DNA from 3 places in the Polaromonas sp. JS666 genome. Region 3 is predicted to be linked to each of the others. Evidence: predicted binding sites of a transcription regulator. Region 3 holds the regulator's gene; each other region holds the start of a gene.
What was found. Region 3 encodes LexA, which represses DNA repair genes until DNA is damaged. Its sites were predicted from a motif close to ACTGTATNNNNATACAGT; they were not measured.

Region 1: the regulator LexA is predicted to act here: its motif matches at 5,249-5,266, upstream of BPRO_RS15815 (DNA topoisomerase IV subunit B).
Region 2: the regulator LexA is predicted to act here: its motif matches at 3,477-3,494, upstream of BPRO_RS24945 (LexA family protein).

Annotation. Positions count from the first base shown of each region.
Region 1 covers NC_007948.1:3,347,026-3,357,000, reverse strand. Annotated here, with positions in the region: gene bamC (outer membrane protein assembly factor BamC) at 1-207, opposite strand, end outside; gene dapA (4-hydroxy-tetrahydrodipicolinate synthase) at 225-1,109, opposite strand; gene BPRO_RS15835 (class I SAM-dependent methyltransferase) at 1,209-1,832, opposite strand; gene BPRO_RS15830 (SDR family oxidoreductase) at 1,859-2,671, opposite strand; gene BPRO_RS15825 (MFS transporter) at 2,890-4,143, opposite strand; gene BPRO_RS15820 (IS1595 family transposase) at 4,273-5,244, opposite strand; gene BPRO_RS15815 (DNA topoisomerase IV subunit B) at 5,362-7,341, shown strand; gene BPRO_RS15810 (lytic transglycosylase domain-containing protein) at 7,407-8,261, shown strand; gene parC (DNA topoisomerase IV subunit A) at 8,433-9,975, shown strand, end outside.
Region 2 covers NC_007949.1:76,341-86,315, reverse strand. Annotated here, with positions in the region: gene BPRO_RS24960 (hypothetical protein) at 129-551, opposite strand; gene BPRO_RS24955 (hypothetical protein) at 753-1,547, opposite strand; gene BPRO_RS24950 (Y-family DNA polymerase) at 1,736-3,034, opposite strand; gene BPRO_RS24945 (LexA family protein) at 3,045-3,464, opposite strand; gene BPRO_RS24940 (ATP-binding protein) at 3,615-4,802, shown strand; gene BPRO_RS30980 (GFA family protein) at 5,266-5,763, shown strand; gene BPRO_RS24930 (hypothetical protein) at 5,842-6,591, shown strand; gene BPRO_RS24925 (DUF4297 domain-containing protein) at 7,081-8,166, shown strand; gene BPRO_RS24920 (hypothetical protein) at 8,218-9,966, shown strand.
Region 3 covers NC_007948.1:3,111,035-3,121,009, forward strand. Annotated here, with positions in the region: gene lpxK (tetraacyldisaccharide 4'-kinase) at 1-779, shown strand, start outside; gene BPRO_RS14695 (Trm112 family protein) at 760-942, shown strand; gene kdsB (3-deoxy-manno-octulosonate cytidylyltransferase) at 971-1,738, shown strand; gene adk (adenylate kinase) at 1,924-2,580, shown strand; gene BPRO_RS14710 (asparaginase) at 2,632-3,582, opposite strand; gene lexA (transcriptional repressor LexA) at 3,723-4,427, shown strand; gene BPRO_RS14720 (hypothetical protein) at 4,577-4,945, shown strand; gene BPRO_RS14725 (D-2-hydroxyacid dehydrogenase family protein) at 5,139-6,146, shown strand; gene BPRO_RS14730 (3-hydroxyacyl-CoA dehydrogenase) at 6,739-8,256, shown strand; gene BPRO_RS14735 (oxepin-CoA hydrolase, alternative type) at 8,419-9,198, shown strand; gene BPRO_RS14740 (Crp/Fnr family transcriptional regulator) at 9,494-9,975, shown strand, end outside.

The DNA of each region.
Region 1 (9,975 bases), 240 kb from region 3:
GCGGCTTTCACGGTTGAGCTGGGTCAGGTCGGGAGGAATATCCAGCGAGGGCGCTTTGGTCGCGCTCGATTTGTAATCGATGCGCTCGCCTTCCATGACGTCCCTGAGGGTGGAGCAGCCCGCAAGCAGACCCACGGCAACCAGTGCAGATATGGTTAGCGCGGTTTGGGCGGTTGCAAAGGCAGGGCGTTTTGGCAAGTTCTTCACGGGGGTTCCCTTAAAAATCAGATCAGGCCGCAGGCGCGCAGGGCGCCTTCCACGGCAGCTTCGTTGGAGGTGTCAAGCGGCGTCATCGGCAGCCGCAGCGTGCCGCCGCACAGTCCCATCCGGGCCATCGCCCACTTGACAGGAATCGGGTTGGCTTCGACAAAAAGGTTTCTGTGCAGAGGCAGCAGTTTGAACTGCAGTTCCATGGCCCGCCTGGCGTCTCCCGCTACAGCCGCCACGCACAACTCGTGCATCAGGCGTGGCGCGATGTTGGCCGTCACGCTGACGTTGCCTTGTCCACCGCACAGCATCAGCGCCACGGCGGTCGGATCATCACCCGAGTACACGGCAAACCCCTGGGGGACTTCCTTGATCAGCCACTGCGCGCGCTCGATGTTGCCGGTGGCTTCCTTGATGCCGACAATGCCGGGCACCTGGGCCAGGCGCAGCACGGTGGCATGCGCCATATCGGCTACGGTGCGGCCGGGCACGTTGTACAGCACGATGGGCAGGTCACCGACAGCCTCGGCGATCGCCTTGAAATGCCGGTACTGGCCTTCCTGGGTGGGCTTGTTGTAATAGGGGACGACTTGCAGCTGGCAGTCGGCGCCCACCTGCTTGGCAAACCTGGCGAGCTCGATCGCCTCGGCGGTGGAATTGGCGCCGCAGCCGGCCATGATGGGCACGCGCTTTTTCGCCTGCTCCACCGAGACGCGGATGATTTCGCAGTGCTCTTCGACGTTGACGGTCGGGGATTCGCCGGTGGTGCCGACCACGCCTATGCAGTCGGTCCCTTCGGCGATGTGCCAGTCCACCAGTTTGCGCAGGGTGGGGTAATCTACGCTGCCGTCATCATGCAAGGGTGTTGCCAGTGCAACGATGCTGCCAGTAATGGGTTTCATGTCTTGGTCTGTAGGTTCGCGGCCCTGGGAGTGGTCTGGAAACAATCGTGAAAAGTAGATTGCCGACCCGAAGAGCCAATCCTGCATTCTACCCAGAGGCTAGACCAGTCTGTAGCGTGGGGGGACTGGGGTGTGGGGTTGCAGGACCCCGGGCAAACCCGGATGGTTTTCGGGTTCGTGGATGGCGGCAATGCGCTGGACGAAGCGGGGCTGCAGTCCCTGCGGGCCTTCCTCAAAGCCGTCCTCGAAAGCGACCACCCGCAAGCCGCGGCAGATCTCCAGCAACTCACCGGGACGCAACAGAAAATCGGGACGGGAGGGTTTTCCCACGGTTTCATTGCCTTGCGTAAAAGTTTCGTAAATCAGGACACCGCCCGGCGCCAGGCTGCCAAGCAAGGTGGGCATCAGCGGGCGCCAGAGGTAGTTGGTGACCACCACCGCGTCAAATTGCCGGCCGGCAAAGGGCCAGGAGCCATTTTCAATATCCGCCACCACCGCTTCGCGGGCCTGCGCCGGAATTGCTATGGACTCAATAGCCTCCTGTGACCTGTCTACAAGGACGACGGGGTGATTTTGTTTATAAAACCAGCAGGCATGGCGGCCATAGCCGCAAGCCACATCGAGCACCACACCGCCGTCTGCCACCAGGTGCGACCAGCGCTGTACCCAGGCCGAGGCCGGCTCTGTGCCATGTGAACTGTGTTCCTTATGCGATGTGGTCATGTGTCAATGTGTTCAGCGAAACGTGGTCAATGAGGTTTTACCTCGTCCTTGAGGGCGGCCAGCGCCATCGACTCTACACGGGCTGGCGCCACCAGCTTGAGCCAGCGCCCCAGCCTGCCTTTGGCCGTCATCACCACCTCGCGGTCCCGCCGTGCCATGCCCTGCAGAATCAGTCCTGCGCATTCCTCAACGCTCATGGCCTGGTCTTCCTTCAGGCCGCTGGCGTCGGCAGGAGCACCCGCGGCATTGAAGCCGCGATACCGGGTCTGCGTAGCGACCACGCCGGGATAGACGGTCGTCACGCTGACGCCGGCACCTTTCAATTCCGCGCGCAGGGCCTCGAAGAAACCCGTCATGGCAAATTTGGTGGCGCTGTAGGCGGTCCGGCCCGGCACGCCAATCAGCCCGGCGAGGCTGGAGACGGCCACGATGGCCCCGCGGCTTTGCTTTAAATGAGGCAGAGCCGCATGGGTGCACCAGACGCTGCCCCAGAGGTTGATGCGCATCAGTTGCTCGTACCAGGCCAGGTCTTCGGCTTTGACGTCTTCAAAGAGCGCCTGCGCCGACCGACCGGCGTTATTGACCAGCGCGTCGATGCGGCCAAACCGGGCGACAGCGGCGGCGATCAGCTGCCGGCATTGGGCCTCGACCGAGACATCGGTTTTCACCACCAGCGTCTGGGCGCCATGCGCCGCACATTGCGCGGCGACTTCCGCGAGCAAGGCTTCGTTGCGCGCAGCCAGCACCAATGCCACGCCGGTGCGGTGCGTTTGCGCCAGTTGCCGCGCCATCTCCGCACCTATGCCATCGGACGCCCCGGTAATTACGATAGTTTTCATGGCTGCTTGTCCCCGTCGTGATTGGCTTCAGGTCTCAATGGCCTGTAAAACACCGCGGGCAAGCCTGAAGCAAGCCTGAAGCAAGCCTGAAGCAATCCTAGAAACAGGCCCAGACCTGATTGGCCAGCGTGAAGAGGAAATCAGGCCGTGTATAAAGGGAAAACACCCCAAGTGACGCGAGGATCGCGACGGTCCACAAGCCGATTTTCTTGGACACTTCATGCTCCCTGCGGTACGCCGGCGCGGGCAATCGGGGCTTCGCGCACCGGCAGGTTCACCAGCGCGGCAAATACGCCCAGCGCAATCGCGATGTACCAGACGATGTCGTAGCTGCCCGTACGGTCGTACAGGTAGCCGCCCAGCCAGACGCCCAGGAAGGAGCCGATCTGGTGGCTGAAGAAGATAAAGCCGCCCAGCATGGACATATGCTGGATGCCGAAGATTTGCGCCACCACCGCATTGGTGGGTGGGATGGTCGACAGCCACAACAGGCCCATCACGCTGGCAAAGATGTAAACGCTCATGGGGCTCAGCGGGGCGGCCAGGAACACGGCGATGACGATGGCCCGCGACAGGTAAATCGTCGCCAGGATTTTGCGTTTGGCGATCTTCTGCCCGAGCGAGCCGGCCAGGTAGGTGCCGAACACATTGAACAGGCCGATCAGCGCCAGCGCATAGCTGGCTACCTGCGGCGACAGGCCCTTGTCTTTGAGATAGCTGGGCATGTGCACGCCAATGAATACCACCTGGAAGCCGCAGACGAAATAGCCGGCCATCAGTAATTGAAAGCTCGGGTATTTGAAGGCTTCCCGCAGCGCCTGCCCGATGGTTTGCTCGCGTTTGACCGGCTTGCCGCTCGCAAAGCCGCTCTCATGCAGCCCCAGCGCCAGGGGCACGATCATCAAAACTGCAATGCTCAGGGCCAGCAGCGCTTCTTTCCAGCCCAGGCTACTGATCAGGAAGCCCTCGATGGGCACCATCAAAAACTGGCCAAACGAGCCTGCGGCCGCTGCCACGCCCATGGCCCAGGAGCGCTTGTCCGAGGAAATATTGCGCCCGATGACGCCGTAAATCACCGCGTAGGTTGTGCCCGCCTGCGCCGCGCCAATCAGCACCCCCGCGGTCAGCGTGAACAGCAGGCCCGTGGGCGACAGCGCCATGCCGACAAGGCCCAGGGCGTACAGCAGCGCGCCGCCCACAATCACCCGGAAAGCGCCAAAGCGGTCAGCCGCCATTCCGGCAAAGATGCCAAAAACACCCCAGGCCAGGTTCTGCACGGCAATGGCAAAAGCGAAGGTCTCGCGCGTCCAGCCCTGCGCCTGGGTGATGGGTTGAAGCCAGAGGCCGAAACCATGGCGTATGCCCATGGACAGCGTGACAATCGCCGCGCCGCAGGCCAGCACCTGGAGCATTGACAGGGTTTGGACGGAATAGGTCGCAGAATCGGAGGAAGGAGAGGGGTTGGAAGCCATGGGCAGACTGTAACGAAAATGTCCACGAGGTGCTGGCGGCCGGGCGGTGCGCCGCGAGGCGGAACCGTTCGACCCGGCGGGTTCGGTTAGTATGGCTGTATATTCATAAGGGGTATCCGCTTAGCTCCACTAGACCGATTCCACCATGTCCTGTGTTGTTCGGGTGATGTCCTGATAGGTCACGGGTTTCGTGACAACGGCTTGCTGCAGCAGCCGGTAAAACAGCATCCCGCGAGAGCCCGAAGTGCGGCGATTGAAGCGAAAGACAAACTCATCCAGGTAGGCATCCAGATGCTCGGGCTGGACCGAGCCATGGTGCGTGCCCAGGATCCAGCGCTTGACCAGTGAGGCCACCCGATGCACCCCTGCCATGGAGACATGGGCAGGAACATCCGAGCCCAGCATGACCGTGCGCTCATGGTCATAGCCCAGCTCGCTGAGCGAACGATAGGCGGCCGAGCCGTCAGTGCGAATCTGGGCGCCGGGCTCCACCGACTGCTGGACAAACGGCACCACGCATTCGTCAGAATCATTGGCGATGCGGTGCAGACGAATCCGGCCAAATCCTTTGGGCTGCAGTATCTCCACGGCCATCACCACCAGTACTTTGCTGGTGCGGCTCTTGCGACCCACGGCAGAGATGGGCTGCTGTCGGTCCGAGATGGCCAGGTAGGTTTCATCCACCTCGACCAGACCTTTCAGGCGTTCCCGATCCGGGCGCACCATGGCACAGCGAAAGCGGTGCAGCATGGTCCAGGCCGTCTGGTAGCTGCCCAGCCCCAACACCCGCTGCAAGCCTAGGGCGCTGACACCTTGCTTCTGGCTGGTGAGATACCACGCCGCCGCCAGCCATACCTTTAGCGGCGTACGGGTCTTGTCAAAGATGGTGCCCGAGGTCACGGTCGTCTGTCGCCCACAGTCCTGGCACATCAATCGCGTGCGGCTGGATCGGTATGGCGCCGCCATGCTGGCGCAATTTGGGCAGGCGAAGCCGTGCGGCCAGCGCAAGCGCTCCAGGTAAGACAGGCAAGCCTCCTCGGAGGAAAACCAATCGAGGAATTCGCTCCAGGTGCGGGGGTAGTCTTGGGCTGGAACTGGCATAATAACTGGGTATTTATCCAGTATATCCGACTCCACTGGAGCTAAGCGGATACCCCTTATATTCATACAGTTACTTTTGCGGCCCGGTCTACAATTGCCGCAATTTCCTCATCAGCCATGGCCGACAAACTATCTACCGCAAGCAACGAATATTCCGAAGGCTCCATCCGCGTGCTCAAGGGCCTGGAGCCCGTCAAGCAACGGCCGGGCATGTATACGCGCACCGACAACCCGCTGCACATCATCCAGGAGGTTCTGGACAACTCGGCTGATGAGGCGCTGGCCGGGTATGGCAAAAAGATCAAGGTCACGCTGCACACCGACGGCTCGGTGAGCGTGGAAGATGACGGCCGCGGCATCCCGTTTGGCCTGCACCCGGAAGAAAAAGCACCGGTGGTCGAGCTGGTGTTCACCCGCCTGCATGCCGGCGGCAAGTTCGACAAGGGCAAGGGCGGCGCTTATAGCTTCTCGGGTGGCCTGCACGGCGTGGGGGTGAGCGTCACCAACGCCTTGTCAAAACGGCTTGAAGTGATGTCTTACCGCGAAGGCATGGTCGCCCGGCTGGTGTTTTCAGGTGGCGATGTCATTGAAAAACTGCAGTTGCGCAAGGCTGCTGAAGGCGACCGCAAGTGCGGTACTTCCGTGCGTGCCTGGCCGGACGCCAAATACTTCGAGTCTGCCGCTCTGCCCATGGCCGAGTTGACGCATTTGCTGCGCAGCAAGGCCGTGTTGATGCCCGGCGTGACTGTCACGCTGACCAACGAGAAGACCAAAGAAACGCAGACCTGGGCCTACAAAGGCGGCCTGCGCGACTACCTGATGCAGACCCTCACTGCCGATCCGGTGATTCCGATGTTTGAAGGCGAGGGCTTTGCCGATGCCTCGCACGACAGTTTTGCCGAGGGTGAGGGCGCCCAGTGGTGTGTGGCCTTTACCGAAGACGGTCAGCCCATGCGCGAAAGCTACGTCAACCTGATCCCGACCAGTGCCGGCGGTACGCACGAGAGCGGGCTGCGCGATGGCTTGTTCACTGCTGTCAAGAGCTTTATCGATTTGCATTCGTTGCTACCCAAGGGCGTCAAGTTGCTGCCCGAGGATGTGTTTGCCCGGGCCAGCTATGTGCTTTCCGCCAAGGTGCTGGACCCGCAGTTTCAGGGTCAGATCAAGGAACGCCTGAACTCGCGCGATGCGGTGCGGCTGGTGTCGAGCTTTGTGCGCCCCACGCTGGAGCTGTGGCTGAACCAGCATGTCGACTACGGAAGAAAGCTGGCCGAACTCGCCATCAAGGCTGCGCAAACCCGCCAGAAGGCTGGCCAGAAGGTTGAAAAACGCAAGGGCTCCGGCGTGGCCGTGCTGCCGGGCAAGCTGACCGATTGTGAAAGCAAGGACCTGGCACACAACGAGGTCTTCCTGGTCGAGGGCGACTCGGCGGGCGGCAGTGCCAAGATGGGGCGCGACAAGGAAAGCCAGGCCATCCTGCCGCTGCGCGGCAAGGTGCTCAACACCTGGGAGGTCGAGCGTGACCGGCTGTTCGCCAACACGGAAATCCACGATATTGCCGTGGCCATCGGGGTCGATCCGCATGGCCCCCATGACAAGCCGGACCTGAGCGGCCTGCGCTACGGCAAGGTCTGCATCCTCAGCGACGCCGACGTTGACGGCTCGCATATCCAGGTGCTGCTTTTGACCCTCTTTTTTCGCCACTTCCCCAAACTGATTGAAGCTGGTAATGTGTATGTGGCGCGCCCGCCGCTGTTTCGGGTGGATGCGCCGGCCCGCGGCAAGAAGCCGGCGTCCAAGGTGTATGCCCTGGACGAAGGTGAATTGACCGCCATATTGGACAAGTTGCGCAAGGACGGCGTGCGAGAGAACGCCTGGAGCATCAGCCGCTTCAAGGGGCTGGGCGAAATGAGTGCGGAACAGTTGTGGGAAACCACGCTCAACCCGGACACCCGGCGCCTATTGCCCGTGCAGTTGGGCAACTTTGATTTTCTGCAAACCGAGAGCCTGATCACCAAGCTGATGGGTAAAGGCGAGGCTGCGGCGCGGCGCGAACTGATGGAGTTGCACGGCGATGCCGTGGAGATTGATATTTGATGAATTTCCCCCTGAAGTTGTTTTCACTTTTGCACCTGGCATCGGCATCCCGCGCGTTGGCGGGGATGCGGGCGCCGCGTAGCCCTGCCCGCTGGCGCGCGCTGCTGTTGCCCATGCTGGTCATGATGCTTGCGGGTTTGCACGTCACTCCGGCCCGTGCCGATATCTGGGGCTATGTAGATGCCGGGGGCGTTGCCCACTTTTCGGCGATACGGCTGGATGAGCGCTATGAGCTTTTCTTTCGCGGGGCTGAAAGCTTCAGCGCAGGCAACGATGTTGCCAAAAGCGGCAAGGCAGTCGGCAACGGTGCCAACCGGGCTACCGGCGTGGCCGCTGCGCCGCCCAAGCTGCTCGCCTATTTTGATGTGTCTCCCAACTACAAGGCCGTCAAGCACCTGCTGCGCGAAGCTTCCGTCAAGCATGGCATTGACTACGAACTGCTGCAGGCCCTGATCGCCACCGAATCGGGCTTTGACACCCAGGCCGTCTCGCCCAAAGGCGCGGTGGGGCTGATGCAGCTGATCCCGCCGACGGCGGAACGCTATGGCGTCAGGGCCGACAAAAATTCCCCGATCCAGAAAAAGCTGACCGACCCCAAGACGAACATTCGGGCGGGTTCAAGCTACCTGAGCGACCTGATTGCCATGTTCCCCGGCCAGCTGGAGCTGGCTGTTGCCGCCTATAACGCCGGCGAGGGTGCCGTGCAGCGAGCCGGTAACAAGATTCCCAATTACCCTGAAACCAAAAACTACGTCAAGACCGTGATGCAGCTCTATAACCACCTTAAGCCGCCCAGCATGATGGCGTCGCCCGGCCGGGTTCGCATGGAAATGATGGGCGGCGCAACCGGCCGCAGCAACATGGTGCCGCCCACAGTGGTGTCCACCGCCACGCCAGAGGTCCAGCCCGAGCAGAACTGACGTCACAATGCGCCTTGTGTTCAGCCCGGGAATGTTTGCGCGGGATGTGCCACCCACCAGCCCGGCGGCCTGAAAAACGGCTCCCCCTGCATTTCTTTGTAGCCCTGTGCCGGCCGCACCAGTGTGTACCGGCATGCGTAACTCCACCTTACCAGCCAAGTCAAATTCAAGATGGATCTCTTTACACCGGACGCAGTAGCCCCGATCCCCGAACCTGCTGACCAGGACTCGCTCGCCGCCTATGCGCAGCGCGCCTACCTGGAATACGCGCTGAGCGTTGTCAAGGGCAGGGCGCTGCCCGACGTGTGCGATGGCCAGAAGCCCGTGCAGCGGCGCATTTTGTACAGCATGGCGCGCATGGGCCTGGGCTTTGGCGGCGCCAATGGTGCAAGCGGGGCCAAGCCGGTCAAGAGCGCGCGCGTCGTCGGCGACGTGCTCGGCAAATACCATCCGCACGGCGACCAGGCGGCTTACGACGCGATGGTGCGCATGGCGCAGGACTTCAGCCAGCGTTACCCGCTGGTCGACGGCCAGGGCAATTTCGGCTCGCGCGACGGCGACGGGGCGGCGGCCATGCGTTATACCGAGGCTCGGCTGGCGCGCATCACAACCTTGTTGCTCGACGAACTCGACGAAGGCACGGTCGACTTTGCGCCGAATTACGATGGCTCGTTCGAAGAGCCGCGCCAGTTGCCGGCGCGCCTGCCGTTCACGCTGCTTAACGGCGCCAGCGGCATTGCCGTGGGCCTGGCCACCGAGATTCCCAGCCACAACCTGCGCGAAGTGGCCGACGCCTGCGTCGCCCTGATCAAGACGCCCAGGCTCAGCGATGAAGAGCTGTACACGCTGATCGCCGGTCCCGACTACCCGGGCGGCGGACAGATCATTTCCAGCACGGCGGAAATTGCGGCGGCCTACAGCACCGGCCGGGGTTCTCTCAAGGTACGCGCGCGCTGGAAGATTGAGGACCTGGCCCGCGGCCAGTGGCAGCTGGTGGTGCAGGAGTTGCCTCCCGGCGTCAGCACCCAGCGCGTGCTGGAAGAGATTGAAGAGCTGACCAATCCCAAGATCAAGGCCGGCAAAAAGGCCTTGAGCCAGGAGCAGGTGCAGCTCAAGCAGACCGTGCTGTCGGTGCTCGATGTGGTGCGCGATGAGTCCAGCAAGGACGCCGCGGTGCGCCTGGTGTTCGAGCCCAAGACCAGCAGAATCGGGCAGTCCGAGCTCATCAATACCTTGCTGGCGCACACCAGCCTGGAGAGCTCTGCCTCCATCAACCTGACCATGGTCGGGCTCGACGGCAAGCCGACGCAAAAGACGCTGCGGCAGATGCTGGGCGAGTGGATCGAGTTCCGCCAGGCCACGGTGCAACGGCGCTCGCAGCACCGGCTCGATAAGGTCCTCGACCGCATTCACATCCTCGAGGGACGGCAGCTGGTGCTGCTCAACATCGATGAGGTAATTGCCATCATCCGCCAGTCGGACGAACCCAAGGCCGCGCTGATCGCCCGCTTCTCGTTAAGCGAGCGGCAGGCCGAAGACATCCTCGAAATCCGCCTGCGCCAGCTGGCGCGGCTTGAGGCCATCAAGATCGAGCAAGAGCTCAAAACCCTGCGCGAAGAGCAGGGCAAGCTCGAGGAAATCCTGGGCAGCCCGGCGGCGCTTCGCCGGCTGCTGGTCAAGGAAATTGAAGCGGACGCCAAACAGTTTGCCGACC
Region 2 (9,975 bases), on a different replicon from region 3:
TAGGCAACGCATTTATGACCAACGTTTCGTCGTTGTTGCGCAGTCGGTCCGTTCGATTTATCCAATGAAAAAGCCCCCGAACTTGAACAGTTCGAGGGCCTTTCGGAACGTCACCGTTGAGGTGACTTTCAATCGTCAATTGCACATGACGCCAGGAGCGCAGACTCGCGACGCTCACCAGCTACCACGTACTCAATACGAATTTCCACGCGGATTTCTCCAATCGGAAGTTCGACGCCACATTCCGGTTTGTGCTGCTTTGCACGCGATGCGTGCTTGCGGCTCTGCCTGGTCAGTTTGCGCATCAAATCGTAGTAAGCGTATTCACGCTCAAAACGGGCCGCCGCCCGCTGTTCAGCGACGGTGACCAAATGCTCTCGCAGCAGCTCCTTTGTTGCCAAAGGACGCAGCATGGCACGTTCACGCTTACGCGCGATCTTCTTCGCTTGGGCAATTGCTTTCGGCTTGGAAGCCCAGCCCCTGGATCGAGGGTCATTGGAGGACTCGATGTCGGGACTAACATTACGTACGGGGCTGTTGATGATCTTCATGATGTGTCCTATTGGTTAAGGGCACATCCCCATTGGGACGGTGCCCAATGGGTGAAAACTAAAAACAAAGTTGAAGGCTGGCACATGACCAGCAAATTGGCAGTTAGCCAAAGTGGATTCATTCTAGCCATCAGCGCGGAGCTTGTCATTGCTTTGAGAAAGAGACATTCGTTTCCCAGGCAACGATGATCTTGGTGATTGCTAGGTTATGAGCCTTTTATTGTGCTTGGATATAGCGTCCATGATGTCGCGCCATATGCCAACCTGCTCCCATAGGGCGTGTTTACGCAGGAATCCGACGCAGGCAACAATGTTGTTGACTCGATAGCCACCCAGCTCCAAGTCTGGGCTACCTACTGTGGGCGGGAGCGCCTCATCCCATCCTTCCGACGCTGGCCATGGCATCAAATAATGGGTACCGGTGCCATGCATCACTCGAATCCACCCCTGCCCATCTGGCAAGTGGAAATATGCCATGGAGGACATGGGCTTCACCCATCGCCACGGCATGGTCGGCATAGTTATCTGCGACGGCATCTCGGCCGCGCGCATCTGGCGCAGGGCTGCGCTTCTTGCATCAAACAGGGCTTGACGATCCGCAAGCGCTTTGCGGCTGCGTTCCAGGGCCTCAAGCTGCCTTGCCCGGTTGGCTGTTGCCTCCTCATCGAAAAGGGCGATCAGATGAGCAGTGTTTTGCAGCAGCATCTGGCGTTGCTCTTCAGTGAGCCGGCGCCCTGCCCCATTCCCTGAGTATTCGGGTTGTAGGTGTTGCGCGGAACCGAAACGCTTTTCGAAGCAAGTAGAACCCATCACCATGATGTTGCCGCCAGTGGCCACAACATGGATGCGTTTGTAGACACCGTGGCCGCAACCAGGCTCCTGACACTGAACCTTTTGCCCTTCTTCTACCTCGACAATTGCGAGCAGCTTTGCCGTGTTGCCGGTGGCGGTTGCCGCTATCGCTTGGGCGCCGTCTGATGGGTTGATTGAATGCATGAGCTCTTGTTGTGAAGAAAGTTCGTGTATTGAAATTACCACGGACTCTACTTACTTCAAGCCGATCGCCACCTGTCGAATTTGCAATGCCAGAAAGTTTGGACTTTACGGGTCAACAGCAATCCTGGCTTGCCAAGGATTGCGGTGTGAGCTTCATCACCCATTTCGACCTGGCCACGATAGTCTCGTCAGCTTTTCGCAACGGGTATGTCTTCCCAACAAGTGGTGTACCCCGGCGTGCGGCGTTCCTGTTTCATTGACCATGCGCGCCGGTTGCCGCCCAGCCCCGCGCAACCCAGAAGCACCGTTCCCTTGCCAAAGCGCTTATTGAGTTCATCCATGGCCAGCATCAATGTGGAGCGGTCTTGTGCTTCGTCGCCCTCCAAGTCCAGCTCACCTTGCCGGTTTGTGTTCCCTTGCAGGTCCAGCAGCATGATCCCGGCTTTGGCATAGTTGAACCCCTCGCGGTAAATGGCCTGCAGGCCCAGCAAGGCTGCATTCACGATCACGGCGCTGTCGCAGCTGGGGCGGCGCATGGGTACGGTCACCGATCGGCTGTACTGCGTGCACTGCCGGAACGGGCTCGTACGGATGAAGACCAGCACTTGGCCAGCCAGGCTGTGCTGCTTGCGCAGCTTTTCGGCCGCTCTGGACGCAAAGTCGGTTACCGCCTCGGCAAGGTGATGCTGACTGGTGACCGGATGCCCAAACGAGCGCGTGCACGCGATTTCCTGTTTTGGGGCCGGGGCATTTTCCAGTTCGATGCATGAGACCCCCTGCAGCTCCAGCACTGTGCGTTCCAGTACCACGGACCATCTGCGCCGAACCGTCCCTGAATCCATGCGCACCAGATCCAGCACGCTCTTGATGCCGCCGGCGACCAGCTGCTTGCCGATCTGACGACCCACTCCCCAAACCTCCCCCACGTCCGTTCTGGCCATGACCGCCTCAAGCTCACCCTTGCTTAACGCCTCAAGGTTGCACACCTGGGCCAAGTGATCCGGGTAGCTGCCCGGCTTGCGCTCCGCGGTCTTGGCGACGTGATTTGCGAGCTTTGCAAGTGTCTTGGTGGCACCAATGCCAATACCGCACGGTATGCCTATGCCCTGGAGGATGCGGTCACGAATTTTGTGGCCTCGTTCCACCAGGTCACCCTGGACGCCGCCGAGTTCGATAAAGGACTCATCGATGGAGTAAATCTCCTGCCGGGGCCCCATGCCGGCGGCCAGACGCATCATGCGATCTGACATGTCTCCGTAGAGCGCGAAATTTGCCGAATGGGCGACCAGCCCCGCTTCATCGGCAAAGTGCTTGATCTTGAACCAGGGAGCTCCCATGGCGATGCCCAAGGCCTTGGCTTCGTTGCTTCTGGCCACCGCACATCCGTCGTTGTTGCTCAAGACGACGACTGGCACGCCCTCCAGCCTGGGCTGGAATACGCGCTCACAGCTCACGTAGAAGTTGTTCCCATCCACCAATGCATACACAGCGGATACCTCACGCTGTGAACGTCTTGATGCTGCTGGTGACCACTCCCCAGACGCGAATGGTCTGACCGTCTTTTGGCTCGAGATCCGGGATTTCTGGGTTGCCTGACACGAGCTTGACCTGGCCGGCGCGCTTGTAGAGCATCTTGACCAAAAACTCGCCGTCAACGTCGGCGATCACGATATGGCCATCCCGAGGGCGTTTGCGCTTGCGGATTAGCAGCAGGTCGCCGTCGAAGATGCCGAACTTGACCATGGAGTGGCCGCTGGCCATCATAAAAAAGGCGTCTTCCTTGTCGCTCCCGAGCAGGCTGGCCAAGTTCAGGCGCTCGGCGCCCAGATCCTCAGCTGGTGATGGGAAGCCCGCCTTGACTGTGCCCCGGATGCGCTTGACCGGCATCGGCGCATGCGATGCCGCTACTGGCGTCATTGGTGCAACTGTACTGTACATCCATCCAGTATACGATTTTCACTGAAAATTCCTACCTACCCTGGTGGTGGGGGGATCTCGCTTCACGAGTTGACTTTTGCGCATTTTAGTCAATACTGCTAATTATCATATTTGACTAAATCACAGTAAATGGACTACTACCAACGCACCGCCCTCGCCGAGGGTATGGCCAAGCAACTACTGCAGCCTGGCATGCTGGACCAGGGGCTACGCTCTGGGCTCTTCCTTTCCGGGCAACGACGCACCGGCAAGACGACCTTTCTGCAGCAGGACCTGATTCCCGCGCTGGAGGCCATGGGTGCCGTGGTGATCTACGTGGACCTGTGGGCAGATACGAAGGCGGACCCCGCCACCCTCATCCACGCTGCGATCCGCAAGAGCCTGGAAGACCTGCAAAGGCCCACCTCGAGCGTGCTCGTTCGCCTTAAGCGGCTCAAGGGACTCGAGCTGGGCGGTGTGGGGCTTAAGTTTGGCTTCCAGCTGCACGACGTCGGTGGAAAAAACGGGCCAACCCTGGCGCAGGCCCTGACCGAAGTCGTCGACCTAGCCAAGACGGACGTTGTGCTGATTGTGGACGAGGTTCAGCAGGCGCTTGCCGGCGACGATGGCAGCCAGATGCTGCTCGCCATTAAAGCCGCACGCGACGCTATCAACCCGCGGCCAAAAACGCCGGGGCACTTCCTCTTCATTGGGACGGGGTCGCACCGGGCCCAGGTCGCCGAGATGACGCGCCAGCGCAACCAAGCCTTCGTGGGCGCGACGTCGGTGGACTACCCCACCCTGGGCAACGACTACGTCGAGTACGTGCTCATGGGCATCACTGCCGAAGGCGCCAAGACGGTTCCGAGCCTGGCTGTGGCCGTCGAAGCGTTCAGGACGCTCGGGTGCCGGCCGGAAGAAATGAACCGGGCCCTGCGGCAGCTGCAACAGCACGCACAAGAAGATGCCGACAAGTTGCTGCCCGTGATCGCAACCACCCTAAAGAGTGCGGCCGCCGACGTCGAACTGCGCAAGGTGGAAGACCTCGGGACGCTGGCGGCCGCCATCTTCGACCGGATCGCCCGCGCCGGCGGTGATGCAACCGGCCTGTTTGCTGGGGAAGCCCTCGCAGAGTACGCGAATGTCGTCCGCCGCGAGGTGACCGCTGACCAAGTGCAGCGCGTTGCGGAGGAACTGCGTGATGCGAATATCATCATGCGCAAGGGTCATGGCGTCTATGCGGTCACAGACCCGTTCGTGCAGAGCGCCTGGCTGGAACGAAAGGATTTGACAGTCCTGTCGGCACCAGCTGCGGCCGGCACAAAGGAGTTCCCGTAATGAGTGCACCATGATCGTATAAATAAAAGCTGTCAAAAATTCCATAGGGATGACAATTTTTCGAAATCATGTCATTTTTTGAAGAAGAGTGATTCCCGTGTTTTTCTAATAACAAAAGTTGTCACCAATGGTCAGATGCGTACGCTGGAAAATACTGTTCGCAGTTCCAGCCTGTTTTAACCAGGTTGGTGGCAATGAACTCTGAATCCACCAACAGCGCTATGCAGCGAGAGCGGTCTGTCGGCAGTCCCCTCAATTGGGGGATGTTCAAACCACAACGTTTGGTCGAGAATCGTTCCAAATGTGGAGCGAGCCATTTCTTAACAGTTGACGGGTTTGTCGCTATTTTTAATGGAGCAAACAATCCAAGTGAGACAAACCTAAATGCCAGTTTTTGTAGTTGAAGTTGCCACGTTATACCGCATCGCCTTGCGGCAGATAAACGCTATTCGTTAGGTCGCATATGCGAGTTCCAAGCACCCCACCACCGTACACAGGTGCCTGCCTGTGCGGCAAGGTGCAATACGAGCTCACGGGTTGGCCCATCACCTACTACGCGTGCCACTGCACAGATTGCCAGCGTCGGTCCGGTGCAGCCATGCGTCTGGCCATGTGGGTGGAGCGTAGTGCCTTGACGGTGAAGCAAGGGTCGCCGGAGCTACGGACTTTCTCGTTTGGTGAGGGGCGCCACCGCCGAGCCAAGATCTGCGTTGATTGCGACACTCGCCTGTGGGCCGAGCCTGAGGACAAGCCTGAACTGGCGATTCTTCTGCCTGGCACTCTCCACAACCATCGGGAGTTCGAGCCTGTCGCTCATCTATGGACGCGAAGCGCATTGCCGTGGGTGACCATTCCAGCCGGTGCGAAGCAATATGACACCGGGCCGGCCGATCGAATGGAGCTTGTAGTGCTCTGGCGCCAGGCAACGCCAACTGGCTGGAGCGCACAGAATGCGACCTAACCCTTTACTGGGACTTCCTGCCCGGGTTGGCGAGGCGCAAGCGGAGGCCTTCTTCCATGAGGCATAACAGGTCGCTCGGTGACCTCCAACGTCACGCTTCAGGGGGAGCAGCGCAGGATGCGTGAGGATGAGGCTTTCGTCGGGCGCTCTCTCGTGTGTCACCTAGGCGGCGCGAATCGCGTACGACTCGAAGACGGAGAGGATCCGCCCGACTTGGTGCTCGTGATTGATGGGCAGCGCGTCGGGGTAGAGGTCACTCGACTAGCTCAGTTCACCGTCCGCCCCGACGGATCTTTGGGCAACCGGGCCACAGACGACAGCTTCGGGCTGAGGGTGGTTGACGACCTGAATAGCAGACTCGGCCCGCTCTTGCCCGATGATGTAGACGTGTTCGTTCACTTGGAGATGCCCGCTGATAGCGGCGGCCGATTCAGGACAAGGCTCTTTTCCTGGATCCAAGAGATCGTTGCCGCGCCCGAACTCGGATTCGAAGCTGAACGGCGCATCGAAGGTGCGTATGTACGCATCCGGGTCATTCGACGGCGGCTCTCGGAGAAGAGAATCGTTGGTCTTGTTGGGAATGACCATTCTTCTCCCGACGTTGGATTCAATGCGCGACTGCTCTTGGAGGACAGGATCCATACGAAGCACGATATCTGCAAAGACCTTCCTGGTTCGATTTGGCTGGCACTCTTCAATGACTACTGGTTGGCGGATGCGGACTCATACCAGCTTGCATTCAGGGCGCTCCGGCTTCAGCATTGCTTTAAGCGAATTTTTCTCGTGAGTGACAATGGCCATGTCGCAGAACTCCGCGCTGAGGCATAACAGGTCGATCGACGCGGACGTCCTATAGGCGGGCTTCGCCCGCCTATAGGACGCCGGTCATCTCCGACGTTGAACGACTGCTGTCGGCCGCCCCGAATGTCTGGAGTCAGTCTTCAAGAGTCAGTGGGCGGGGTGTTGTGCAAGATTTCGCTTGAATGCCAGGTACAGACTGACTGCCGACTTAGGGCTACCCGAAATGCTCGCTCCATACCCGACATTGACACATCAGCAGCGTGACCGTCAGCAATGTGGCGTCGATATAGATGTTCGCTGCACCTGCACCCGGCCAGAAGCAGTAATTGGCTAATGTCTGCGTTTAGGCGGCGTGCTCAGTGTCCCGCTTGTGGTGGAAGCGAGCATTCACAGAACCACTCATTTTGGGGGACAAATTTGCGGTCACCAATACGATAACGTACCATCATCAATGAATCATCCTGTGTGCCGTGTGAAAGCTGGATTGAGTAGTCGTCAGAAGAAAAAGGGGAGTGGATGCCATTTCATGAAAATCTAAATGATTCGCTCACAAAGGAGCGCGGTGGGCGGCATGGCGGCAAAGGCCATGAGTTTCAGCGCTACTGGGCACTTTGCCATTTACTCAAGCTTGACCTCGAACAAGATGACTACCTCCTGCTCATTGAGTTCATCGAAGATGTTGCGGTGCTCAATGCTGCCAGCACACCTACGGAACTCGACCTTTTCCAGATCAAGAAGAAGGAAGGTGCTACCGGCGTCAAGTGGACGAAGACAACCTTGTCAAAGCCCCCCAAAGACGGGATGTCCATTCTTGCGAAGCTTTATGAATCTAAACGCATATCGCCCGATTCGAGCGCGTCAATTGCTTTCGTGAGCAATGCGCCGGTTGACTTGACTCTGCATGACGGGAAGGCATCCACCGATCATGAACAGTTCAGTGCCAGCGAAATAGAAAAGGACTTGAAAGAGTCACTGCAGAAGTCGATTGCTGGCGAACTCAGTTGCACTGAGCAGGAAATTGAATTTGGGTCACTGACGTTCATCAAAAGCCCTCTGGCTATGGATGATTTGGAAAATCACGCCATTGGGAAAGTATCGTCATATTTGGGACAGAAGTTCCCAACGCACAGCGCTCGGGCTGATGTATTTTGTAAGGCCCTCTACGGCGAACTGAAGATTCGGGCTACCTCAACGCAGGACGCAGTCACTTTTGAAGAACTCTGCAAGATCAGGGGTATCGCAAAGAGTCAGTTCAATGAAATGTTGGCAACCACGCTGGCGCGAAAGCCGGATAGCGAAATCATTGAATCCGCCATCGCTGCGCTAGTTCAAGAAAACGTTCCGTTCGTTGACCGCAACAAAGTGAAAGATGAAGCCCGCCGCTACCTGATTGACAAAGCTGGTAGGGGTGGAGCGGTTGTGGCAGCGCTTGAGCAGTCTATTGATCGACTCGTTCCAGTGATACCGAGCAACCTTGTACGGTCTTGGGATGTCGCAAATTGGATCGAGGGCGAAATAGCAACATCTGCGCAAGCCTCAACTTTCACCATGCTCGATAAGCACTACTTGCTTGCAGCGATCCTGTACAGGGTCAATCAATGAGCAAGCTAACGAACGCACTCCGCTTGGTAAGAAATTTAAGGAAGGGCAAGCATGAAAAGTTTGCGATTCAAAAAGCTCTGGCTAGTATCAGAAGCATCGAGAGCAGCGCGCAGCGTCGAATTCAACCCGAAGATGACCTTGCTGGTGGGCAAGAATCACACGGGGAAATCGACGCTGGTCAAGCACATATTCAAGACGCTGGGGTGCGAGACCAAGGGTAAGACTGATCGCTGGGACAACCTGGCGATATCCGTTCTTCGCTTCGATCTGGATGGGGTCGATTACCTAGCGTATCGGCGCGCCAATGTATTTGCCTTGAGGAATGAATCAACGGGCACCATGAAGGTCACAACAAAATCCAGCGAATGGTCGGAGATACTTGCGCATCTGTTCGACTTTCGGTTGATGCTGCCAACGCACCAGGAAACGTTGGCACAGGCCACGCCTCCATTTCTTTTTTTGCCGTTCTATTTCGATCAGGATGGTAGCTGGCAGAAGCAGTGGAACTCCTTTGACAAGCTCACTCAGTTTTCTACGTGGCAGAAGCCGCTTACTTCTTACGTGACCGGGCAACGACCAAACGGCTACTACCTTGCCAAGTTTGAAGAAACAAAGGCTAAGGCTGAAATTGGTAAGGTGTCCCATGAACTAGGCGTTGTGCAAGCCGCACTTGTTCGGGTAAAAAAAGCATTGCCACGAGTAACCGTGCGCATGGATACTGGTGCATTCAAGCAGGAGATTGCCGACCTATTGCGCAATTCAACCCAACTGAAACAAGAGCAAGAGTCACTGCGAAGCAAGGCTTTTGAGTTGGCCTCCGTCAAGGAATCCTTGAGTACGCAAATAGCGATGGCTAAGGATGCCTTGCGTGACCTTGAAGGTGACTTGAAGTACCTCACCGAAAGCAAAGTTGATCCAACATTGCTGTGCCCTACCTGCGGTACTACCCATGAAAATGGATTCCCCATCCGTCTAGAGCTTGTAGATGACGCGGTGACTCTCAGGAAAATTGCCGCCGAGCTGGAGTCGGAAAGGCAGAAGGTTGATGAATCCCTCGCCGGGATTCAGGGGAAGCTAAATAGGGTGAAGCTTAAGTCGTTGGAGATAGAAAAGACTTTGCAGGTGAAAAAAGGCGCATTGCGCCTGCAGGATGTGGTGGACAGTCAAAGCTCGGAAGTCGTTCGTGGTGCATTTACAAAGGATATGGACTCCCTCAAAAAGCAACTTGCAAAGCACGAGGAATTATCTGCAGACCTGAAGGACAAGGCCGCCAAATTTGACGTGCCTGAACGAACAAAAGAAATCAATGCCTTCTATGCCGAACGCTTTGAACTCTTCGCCAGCGAGCTGGGCGTTCAAGACTTACGTGACGACGTTAAGAAGAAGCCTGATGCAGGCATCACTGCCAGTGGAAGCGCCTTGCCTAGATCATTATTGGCGTATCAGTTCGCTGTACTGCACACGGCGAAGGAAAAGGGCGATGCAAAGATTTTTCCTGTAGTTGTTGATTCGCCCAATCAGCAAGGTCAGGACGCGGAACATCTTTCGCAGATGTTGAATTTCATTGTCAAGCGGACACCTGCCGGTCAGCAATTGATCCTGGCCGTCGAAGAACGTCCACAGGGGTTGCCGTTCGATGGCACTGTCATTGAACTTACTACGCCATATGGATTACTTGACGCAACGCTATATGACGAGATATCTGATGAGTTGCAGAATCTGGTTGACGCCGTAGCCGAAGGCGTCAATGTTCGATTGGCAAATCAACGCATTGAAGTTTTGCAAGACACTTCGGAATAGCTCTTAGAT
Region 3 (9,975 bases):
TGTCGCGCGGCTACGGACGGTCCAGCCATGAAAGTCTTGAGGTGAGCATCGGAACACCAGTGGCCCAGTCGGGTGATGAACCGGCCCTTATAAAGCGCGCAACCAATGCGCCTGTTTTTGTCGCCAAAAAAAGAGCGGATGCCGTGCGCCGGCTGCTGGCGACATACCCCTCCACGGCCGTCGTGGTGTGCGACGACGGCTTGCAGCACTACGCCCTTCAGCGAGATATTGAAATTGCCGTGTTTGACGACCGGGGCGTGGGCAACGGCTGGTTGCTGCCGGCTGGCCCACTGCGCGAACCGTGGCCAGGGCGCAGGCAGCAAGGCCTTGACCTGGTGCTGCACACCGGCCTGAAGCCGGCTTTTGAAGGCTTCACCTCCGGCCGGCAACTCGCCGACCATGCCATCGCTGCCGATGGCAGCCAGATCGCGTTAACCGCGCTGCGGGGCCGCACCTTGGTGGCACTGGCCGGCATTGCCAATCCCGAAGCCTTCTTTGCCATGCTCAGGGCACGCGGCCTGGTGCTGGAGCAGACCTTGTCCTTGCCGGATCACCACGATTTTGGCGCCGGCGATCTCGCGGCCTGCGCAGGCAAGACCGTGCTGTGCACCGAAAAAGATGCCGTCAAGCTGTTTGGCAAGCCGGGCCTCGCCTCCTTGCAGCTTCTGGCCGTTCCCCTGGTGTTTTCGCCCGAACCGGCTTTTTTTGCGGCGCTTGATGCACTCCTGGCGCCTCTGCTTTCTCAATTACCATCAGGCCATGGATACCAAACTGCTTGAATTGCTGGTCTGCCCCGTGACGAAGGGCCCGCTGGTCTACGACCGTGAAAAACAGGAACTCATCTCCCGCAGCGCACGGCTGGCCTACCCGGTACGCGACGGGCTGCCGGTGCTGCTGGAAAGCGAAGCCCGAACCCTGACCGATGAGGAACTGGGTCTGTGATGTTTGCCAATTTCCTGCCCGCATGAGCATGCGCTTCACTGTCCTCATCCCGGCCCGCCTGGCTTCCACGCGCCTGCCCAACAAACCGCTGGCCGACATGGGCGGCGCACCCATGGTCGTGCGGGTGGCGCAGCGTGCCATGCAAAGCACAGCTGCCCGCACGGTGGTCGCGACCGACAGCACCGACATCATCGACAAATGCGCGGCGTTTGGCGTTGCAGCGGTACTGACCCGTGCCGACCATCCCAGCGGCAGCGACCGGCTGGCTGAAGCCTGCACCGCACTCGGCCTGGCTGACGATGACATCGTTGTGAATGTGCAGGGTGACGAGCCCCTGATCGACCCGGCCCTGATCGACGCGGTGGCGCGCCTGCTCAATGAACGCCCTGACTGTGCGATGAGCACGGCGGCGCATTCGATTGACCAGATGGCTGACCTGCTCAATCCCAATGTGGTCAAGGTGGTGCTGGATGCGCGCCAGACCGCGTTGTACTTCAGCCGTTCGCCCATCCCCGCGGCACGGGACTTTGCCGGCAAACCCTGGTGGGAAGATGGCGAAAAGGGCTGCAAGCTGCCCAAACCGCTGCGCCACGTCGGCATCTATGGCTATCGCGTCGGCTTCCTGCGGCAGTTTCCCACCCTGCCCCAGGCCCCGCTGGAGCAACTGGAGTCGCTGGAACAGCTGCGCGCGCTCTGGCATGGCCACCGGATTGCCGTGCACATTACCGATGAAGCGCCCGGCCCCGGTGTGGATACGCCGGAAGACCTGGCCAGGGCACGCCAGTTCTTTCCATAGCAGCCCGATCAGCCTGCACCGGCTGTGTAAGCTGCCGTCAGGGGCGTGCATGCTATCCTTGCACAAGAAACAGGCGTGAGGTTTGCGTGACGTGCCCCTCAACACCTGACAAGCAGCCCATGGAGATACCGGCGCGCCGGACTCCCGGGTTGCCTTCCTGAATTCATAAAAATCCGAGGACATCCATGAGACTGATTTTGTTGGGCGCGCCTGGCGCAGGAAAAGGGACGCAAGCGACCTTCATCTGCCAAAAATACGGCATTCCCCAGATTTCCACCGGCGATATGCTTCGTGCAGCCGTCAAGGCAGGAACCCCGTTGGGCGTTGAAGCCAAAAAAATCATGGATGCTGGCGCGCTTGTCAGTGATGACCTGATCATCAACCTGGTAAAGGAACGTATCGCCCAGCCCGACTGTGCAAAGGGTTTCTTGTTTGACGGTTTTCCCCGCACCATTCCCCAGGCCGACGCCATGAAAGCTGCCGGCGTGAAGATCGACTACGTGCTTGAAATCGATGTGCCTTTTGAAGCCATCATCGAGCGCATGAGCGGGCGCCGCTCACACACGGCATCGGGCCGCACCTACCACGTGAAATACAACCCGCCCAAGGTCGAAGGCAAGGACGACGTCACCGGTGAGCCGCTGATCCAGCGCGAAGACGACAAGGAAGAGACCGTGCGCAAGCGGCTGGAGGTGTACAGCGCGCAAACCCGCCCCTTGGTGGAGTACTACTCAAGCTGGGCAAAAACTTCGCCCCAGGCAGCCCCCAAATACCGCGCCATCAGCGGCATGGGCGGTGTGGATGAGATCACCGAAAGAGCCTTCCAGGCCCTGTCAAGCTGAGGCGACCCGAAAGGCCTTCGGGCCATCCTGAAGACGGCATGGCGCCGGGCCTCAGCCCAGCAAACGAAGCATCAGGTCTATCCGCGCCTTCACCGGACTCAACCCCTGCGAATCGGGAATGAGATCACCCGGTTTGGGCAACACCCGGCCATTGGGGCAGCGCGTTGCGCGAACCACGCTGACGCCGGCGGCCTGCGCCTTGAGCAAAGCAGCTTCCAGTGCCTGATGTACGGTGCCGTTGCCCGTAGTGGCGACAACCAGGCCCCGGACGCCTTGCTGCATAAGGGCTTGCACCACGGCGCCACGGGCACCGGCGTGACTCATGACGATTTCAACATGCGGCCAGTCCGTGGCGTCGTCGAGGGCTGCCATTATTTTCGTGGCGTCCGGCGCCCGGCTTGCGTCAGCTTCAGGCCAATTCCTCAATAACCTCAGGCTACCCTCCTCGACATAGCCCAGCGGGCCCGCGTCGCCCGAACTGAACGCGTCCACCTGGTAGGGATGCACCTTCTGCACGTCCCGCGCAGTGTGGACGGAGCCAGCGCAGACGGCCACCACCCCTTTCGCCCCGGAGTGCCGGGCCACGGCCACGGCATCGAGCACGTTCTGCGGGCCGTCCGGTACCAGGGCCGTTGCCGGGCGCATGGCACAGGTCAGCACCACCGGCTTGGCGGGACCGCAGACTGCCTGTAAAAAATACGCGGTCTCTTCGAGCGTGTCGGTGCCGTGGACAACAACGATCCCTGCGACATCAGGCTGCGCCAGAAAATGGTTGACGCGTCCGGCCAGTTTCGCCCACACGGCAAAGCTCATGTCCTTGCTGTCAAGCTGCGCAACCTGCTCGGCGATCAATGGGCCGGCATCGGCCAGCCCGGGAATCGCCGCCACCAGCTGCTCAATACCGACTTCCGCCGCGGTGTAACCGATATTGTCCGAGGCCGAGGCTGCGCGACCGGCAATCGTGCCGCCGGTACCCAAAATCACAATGGTTTGACGATTCATATGGAGGGACTTGCGTTCTTTTAAAAACTGGATGAAAATACAGTTACTGGATATTAAAACAGGTCACTACAACAGATGACGCACGCGACAACCCCGGGTTGCCCGGCGCACTCAACCTGAGAAACCAAGGAGTCCTGGTCATGAGCATATTGAACGATTTTTCGCACTTATCCTCCGAAGGTCCCAAGCTCACGGCACGGCAGCAGCAAATCCTGGAATTGATCCAGAGCGCCATCACCCGCACCGGCGCGCCGCCAACCCGCGCCGAAATCGCCAACGAATTGGGCTTCAAGTCTGCCAACGCCGCTGAAGAGCACCTGCAAGCCCTGGCCCGCAAAGGCGTGATTGAACTGGTCAGCGGCACCTCGCGCGGCATACGCCTGCGCAGCGATACCTTGCGCTCCATCCACGAATCCAGAGTCAAACAGTTTTCCCTGCCGTTGCAAAGCCTGGCCCAACTCGCCCTGCCTCTGGTGGGGCGGGTTGCTGCTGGCAGCCCGATTCTCGCGCAGGAACACATCGAGCAGACCTATTATTTTGAAAGCAGCCTGTTCCAGCGACAGCCCGATTACCTGCTCAAGGTGCGTGGCATGAGCATGCGGGACGCCGGCATCATCGACGGCGATCTGCTGGCCGTCAAGCAGGCCAAGGAAGCCAGGAACGGCCAAATTGTCGTGGCCCGTATCGGCGACGAAGTGACGGTCAAGCGTTTTAGGCGCACCAAGCATCTGATTGAATTGTTGCCTGAGAACCCGGACTTCAAAACCATTGTGGTCGAGCCCGGCGAGCCCTTCGAGCTCGAGGGCCTGGCCGTCGGTTTGATCCGCAACACCATGCTCATCTAGTCAACCCCTTTCCGGCCGCGCGACAGGTGGCGGGCGTTTGGTCATTGATTGACCAACACCCTGGCGTTGCGGCCCCACTGGCGATTAGCCAGTCCGAAATCCTGCCTGTAAACATTGGGGTGCAAGCCCCTCTAATTCAGGAGTTCATCATGGGAATCGTCAGTTTTTCAAATTCACCCGTGCTCTCGGTTTTACTCGCCCCCATGCAAGCCTTGGCGGCGTGGTTTGTGACTGCGCAGTCCGCTTCAGACCCGTTTGCCACCCCAGCTCGCGCCCGGCGCGCACCTCACCAGCTGGCCGTACCCTTCAAGCCCGGCAGCATTCCCTCCCGGCGGCGCGCGGCCGCTGCACATGCCGCGGCAGCAAAAACCTCCGGCTCCAGCCGCTTGAAGGTGGTGCGCGAGTTTGACGCTGCCGTCGGCCCTGCTTGCGCTGGCCGCATGGTCATATCGGGTCGCATGTCTGATGTCTGTGCAGAACTCGAGCGCATGGCTCAGCGCGAGACCGCAGTCCAGTAAAGCGTGCTTACCTTCGAGCCGGCCCAATCCGCTGGCCATGGTGGTGCCGTGGCGCCGTGGTGCAGCGGCGCAATGCACCCACTGACCCCTTGAATAGCCCGGGCAGGGGGACAGGTTGCCTTCCGATACAAGTTGACGGCTTTCGGGCGCCCCTGTCCGAAGGGAAGAAAAATCTTGCAGGCACAATATCGGCATGAATATTGTGATCCTCGATGACTACCAGGATGCAGTGCGAAAACTGAACTGCGCCGCGAAACTGGACGCCTACCCTGCCAAGGTCTACACCAACACGGTCAAAGGCATAGGCCAGCTGTCCGTCCGGCTCAAGGATGCCGACGTAATCGTGCTGATTCGCGAACGAACCCAGCTAAACAGGCAGGTGATTGAAAAACTCCCCAAACTCAAGCTGATTGCCCAAACCGGCCGCGTCGGTAGCCATATCGATGTTGCGGCCTGCACCGAGCGCGGCGTTGCGGTGGCGGAAGGCGTGGGGTCACCAACCGCACCTGCCGAGCTGACCTGGGCGTTGGTGATGGCCGCGATGCGACGCATTCCCCACTATGTATCGCACTTGAAGCACGGCGCCTGGCAGCAAGCTGGCCTCAAGGCCGCATCCATGCCCCCCAATTTTGGTATTGGCTCAGTCCTCAAGGGCAAGACATTGGGCGTCTGGAGCTACGGCAAGATCGGACAAATCATTGCAGGCTATGGCCGGGCGTTTGGCATGCGCGTGATCGTCTGGGGCCGGGAAGCATCGCTGGAGCGGGCGCAGGCTGACGGTTTTGAAATTGCCGACAGCAAAGCCGAATTTTTCGAACAAAGTGACGTGCTCAGTTTGCACCTGCGGCTGCATGATGAAACACGCGGCATCGTGACCCTCGAAGATCTGTCGCGTATGAAACCAACGGCCTTGTTGGTCAATACCTCACGGGCCGAGCTGATCGAGCCCGAGGCCCTGATTGCCGCGCTGAACCGCGGACGCCCGGGACTGGCGGCTGTTGATGTCTTTGAGTCCGAACCCATTTTGCAAGGCCACGCACTGCTGCGGCTGGAAAACTGCATCTGCACGCCGCACATAGGCTATGTGGAGCAGGACAGTTATGAAATGTATTTCGGGGCGGCCTTTGACAATGTCGTGAACTTCATCAAGGGAACCCCGACGAACATCGTCAACCCCGGTGCGCTGCAGGTACGCCGCTGATTTTCCCTGATGCCGGGCACCACCGGCTACGGTAAAGCTCAGCAAGGCTGCACCCACACAGGCGATCCGCAGTCGGATGCAGCTACGCGGCTCGGGCTGCCGGCCAATTCTGCGGGAAGTTCCCAGGGTCGATGCCTAACCGTTCGGTTCCACGCCGGGCGTGGATTTTCAGCGCACTGTCGGGCCGGCTGGGCCGGCTGAAATGCCGCGAAGGTCCAACGATCCTAGAAACAGCAGTTGACCGCTCGCAAACTTTAGGAAAGCCGCATGCCCACTGACTTTCCCCTCTTCGATGGCGTTTACCTTCTGGGTGACAGCGCTATGCGCCCGGTGGCACCATGCCGGGCGCGCCATGCTGCGTTGTCACGCCTTGCCTGGCACGCCGATCACGGCGCACTCGGACGCGTCCGACTGCCGTTTCCAGGATGATCAAACCCGACCAGGCGGCCCGAATCCGATGCACGGCTCGACGGTGCGTCAGCAGAATTTCGTCGCTATCTTCATCGCGCCAGCCAGCCCGGCCAGATTGATATCAGCCGCTGCGGCGTCTGATACGGTCGCAATGCCGGGCCCTGCGTAATAATCCATTTCCATGAAACCAATTTACAAAACCGTTGGCATCGTTGGCACGGGTGCCATGGGCCGTGGCATTGCCCAGATTGCGGCGCAAGCCGGGAGTGTCGTCAAGTTGATGGACAACCAGGCGGGCGCGGCGGAAAAGGCGCGGGAGGCCATCTGCGCGCAGTGGGACAAGCTGGTGGAAAAAGGCCGGATGGAAACCACCGCTGCGACCAGCCACAAGGCCAGCCTTCTGACGGCCGGCACGCTGGCCGATCTGGCGGACTGCGATCTGATTGTTGAAGCCATTGTGGAGCGGCTGGACGTCAAGAAAGCCCTGTTCGCCGAACTCGAGACCATCGTGTCGGCGCAAACCGTGCTTGCCACCAACACCTCGTCGCTGTCCGTGACCGCCATTGCGGCCGCGCTCAAACACCCGGAACGCTTTGCCGGCTACCACTTTTTTAATCCCGTTCCGCTGATGAAGGTGGTGGAGGTCATCGCCGGCCTGAAAACTGATGCGGCGGTGTGCAGCGCACTGGCCGACTACGCCCGCCAGATGGGGCACACGCCGGTGCAGGCCCAGGACACTCCCGGCTTCATCGTCAACCATGCGGGGCGGGGCTATGGCACCGAAGCGCTGCGCATCGTCAGCGAAGGCGTGGCTGATTTCGCCACCATAGACCGCATCCTGCGGGACCAGGCCGGCTTCAAGCTGGGCCCCTTCGAGTTGATGGACCTGACCGCGCTGGACGTATCGCATCCCGTGATGGAGTCCATTTACCACCAGTACTACGAGGAAGCGCGCTACCGCCCCAGCGTGATCACGGCGCAGCGGCTGGCAGGCGGCATGCTCGGCCGCAAGACCGGCGAAGGCTTTTACCGCTATGCCGACGGTGTGATGCAGCTTCCGGCCGAAGCACCCGTACCCCGGGTCGCCGAGATGCCGCCGGTCTGGGTGTCACCCAGAGCGTCCCGGCGCTCGGAGTTGCTGCAATTGCTGAAAAATCTCGGCGCCAAGATCGAAACCGGCCAGTCCGCATCGCCCCAGGCCCTGATGGTGGTGGCGCCCCTGGGATTTGACATCACCACGGTGGCCGTGGTGGAGCGGCTGGACCCGGCGCGTACCGTGGGTATAGACATGCTGATTGATGACGCGGCGACCCGGCGGCGGGTCCTGGCCACCAACCCGGCCACCCGCACCGACATGCGCGACGCCGCCCATGCCCTGTTCGCCCGGGACGGCAAGGCGGTGAGCGTGATACGGGACAGCGGCGGATTTGTCACGCAGCGCGTCGTGGCCACCATCGTCAACATTGCCAGTGATATCTGCCAGCAAGGCATCTGCAGCCCGAAAGATCTTGAAACCGCCGTGACGCTGGGGCTGGGCTACCCGCTCGGGCCGCTCGCCATGGGCGACCGCTACGGGCCCACCAACGTGCTGGAGGTGCTGTTCAACATGCAAACCGTCTATGGCGACCAGCGCTACCGCCCTTCCCCGTGGCTGCGCCGCCGCGGCGCCATTGGCCTGAGCCTGATGCATGAAGAGTGAGACACCCCCTTCGGATGCTCACTTCGTGTAGCACCTTCCCCCCTCCAGGGGGCGGCGCCTGCGGCCTGGCGAAGCCAGTTCCGCGGCCCCCATTGGTAAGTGGACTTGTACGGGGACTCGGTCCCTGCCTATTTCTCATTTCGATGCATTGGAAAAACTGACATGGCAGGCGCAATCAAAAGTACCAGTGAGGGCCAGACCCTCATCCTGACGCTGAGCAACCCCGAGTTCCGCAATGCGCTGGGGCCGGAGATTTACGCCGCAGGCATTGAGGCCCTCAATGCCGCCGAGAACAACCCCGAAATCCGCAGCGTGGTGATCACCGGCGAGGGCGCGGTGTTTTGCGCGGGCGGCAACCTGCAGCGCCTGCAAGCCAACCGGCGTGAGGCACCCGAGGTCCAGGCCCAGAGCATCGAAGGGCTGCACAACTGGATTGACTCGATACGCACTTATCCCAAACCCGTGATCGCCGCAGTCGAAGGTGCGGCGGCCGGGGCCGGCTTTTCGCTGGCACTGGCCTGCGACTTTGTCGTCGCCGCAAGCAACGCTGTGTTTGTGATGTCCTACAGCACGGTCGGGCTGTCCCCCGACGGTGGCGGCAGCTGGAGCCTGGCGCGCTCTCTGCCACGCGCCCTTGCCAGCGAGCTGCTCATGGGCGGCGAACGCATCAGCGCCCAGCGCCTGCATGACTTGGGCCTGGTGAACAAGGTCGCATCCGCGGGTGATGCCCTGAGTGAAGCGCTCAGGATGGCCGGGCAACTCAATGCGCGCGCGCCCAATGCGCTGGCCAGCATCAAGGAGCTCATCAATGAGGCGTCCTCAAACACCCTGAGCCAGCAACTGGCCTGCGAGCGCGACCATTTCGTGCGCAACCTGCACCACAGCAATGGCGGCGAGGGCATCGCCGCATTCCTGGGAAAGCGCACACCGCAGTACCGCTGAGGAGCCGCCGGTTTTGCCCCGCCAACCGGTGGCGGCAATGCATGGCCAGACGGATGGCAAGGCGCAGTGGCAGAACTTGCTTTGCATGGGAAGCGATACCCAAAAGATGAGGCTCATCTGCAGCGCGCTCGCCCCGCCACACCGGGATCACGGGAGTCCCGGCCGCATCGGGCGTGCCTGGGGGACAGGTTTGAACAGCGAGCGTCCCCCGCGACGCCGAGGTGACAGCGGGGTGGCGCAAGGGGCGTGCCTGGGGTGACAATGGTGGTCTTGTTAGTCACTTAAAAGACAGGCCATGGACGATCCTATTCTTACGATAGATGAAAGAGCGGCCATCAACAGTGGTCGCTGGTTTTCATCACTGTCCCCGTCCCTGAGGCACGACATCCTGCGATGCGCTTACGTCAAACGCTACAAAGACGGCGAATTGATTGCCGCCCGCGGCGATCCGCCGGAAGAATGGATTGCCTGCGCGAAGGGAGCCGTGCGCGTAAGCTCCACCTCCCTCTCGGGCAAGCAGATCACCCTGACCTATGTCGAGCCAGGCATCTGGTTTGGCGACGTGGCGATTTTCGACGGCGACCGCCGCACGCACGACGCGTATGCGCACGGCGACACCACGATCCTGTGCGTGGCCAAGGCCGATTTCAGAAAAATTCTGGCAGCCCATGTGGAGCTCTACGAGGCCATGCTGCGGCTCCATGCACGGCGCCTGCGTCAGCTCTTCGGCCTGGTGGAAGACCTCAACACCCTGCCCCTGCGCGCGCGCCTGGCCAA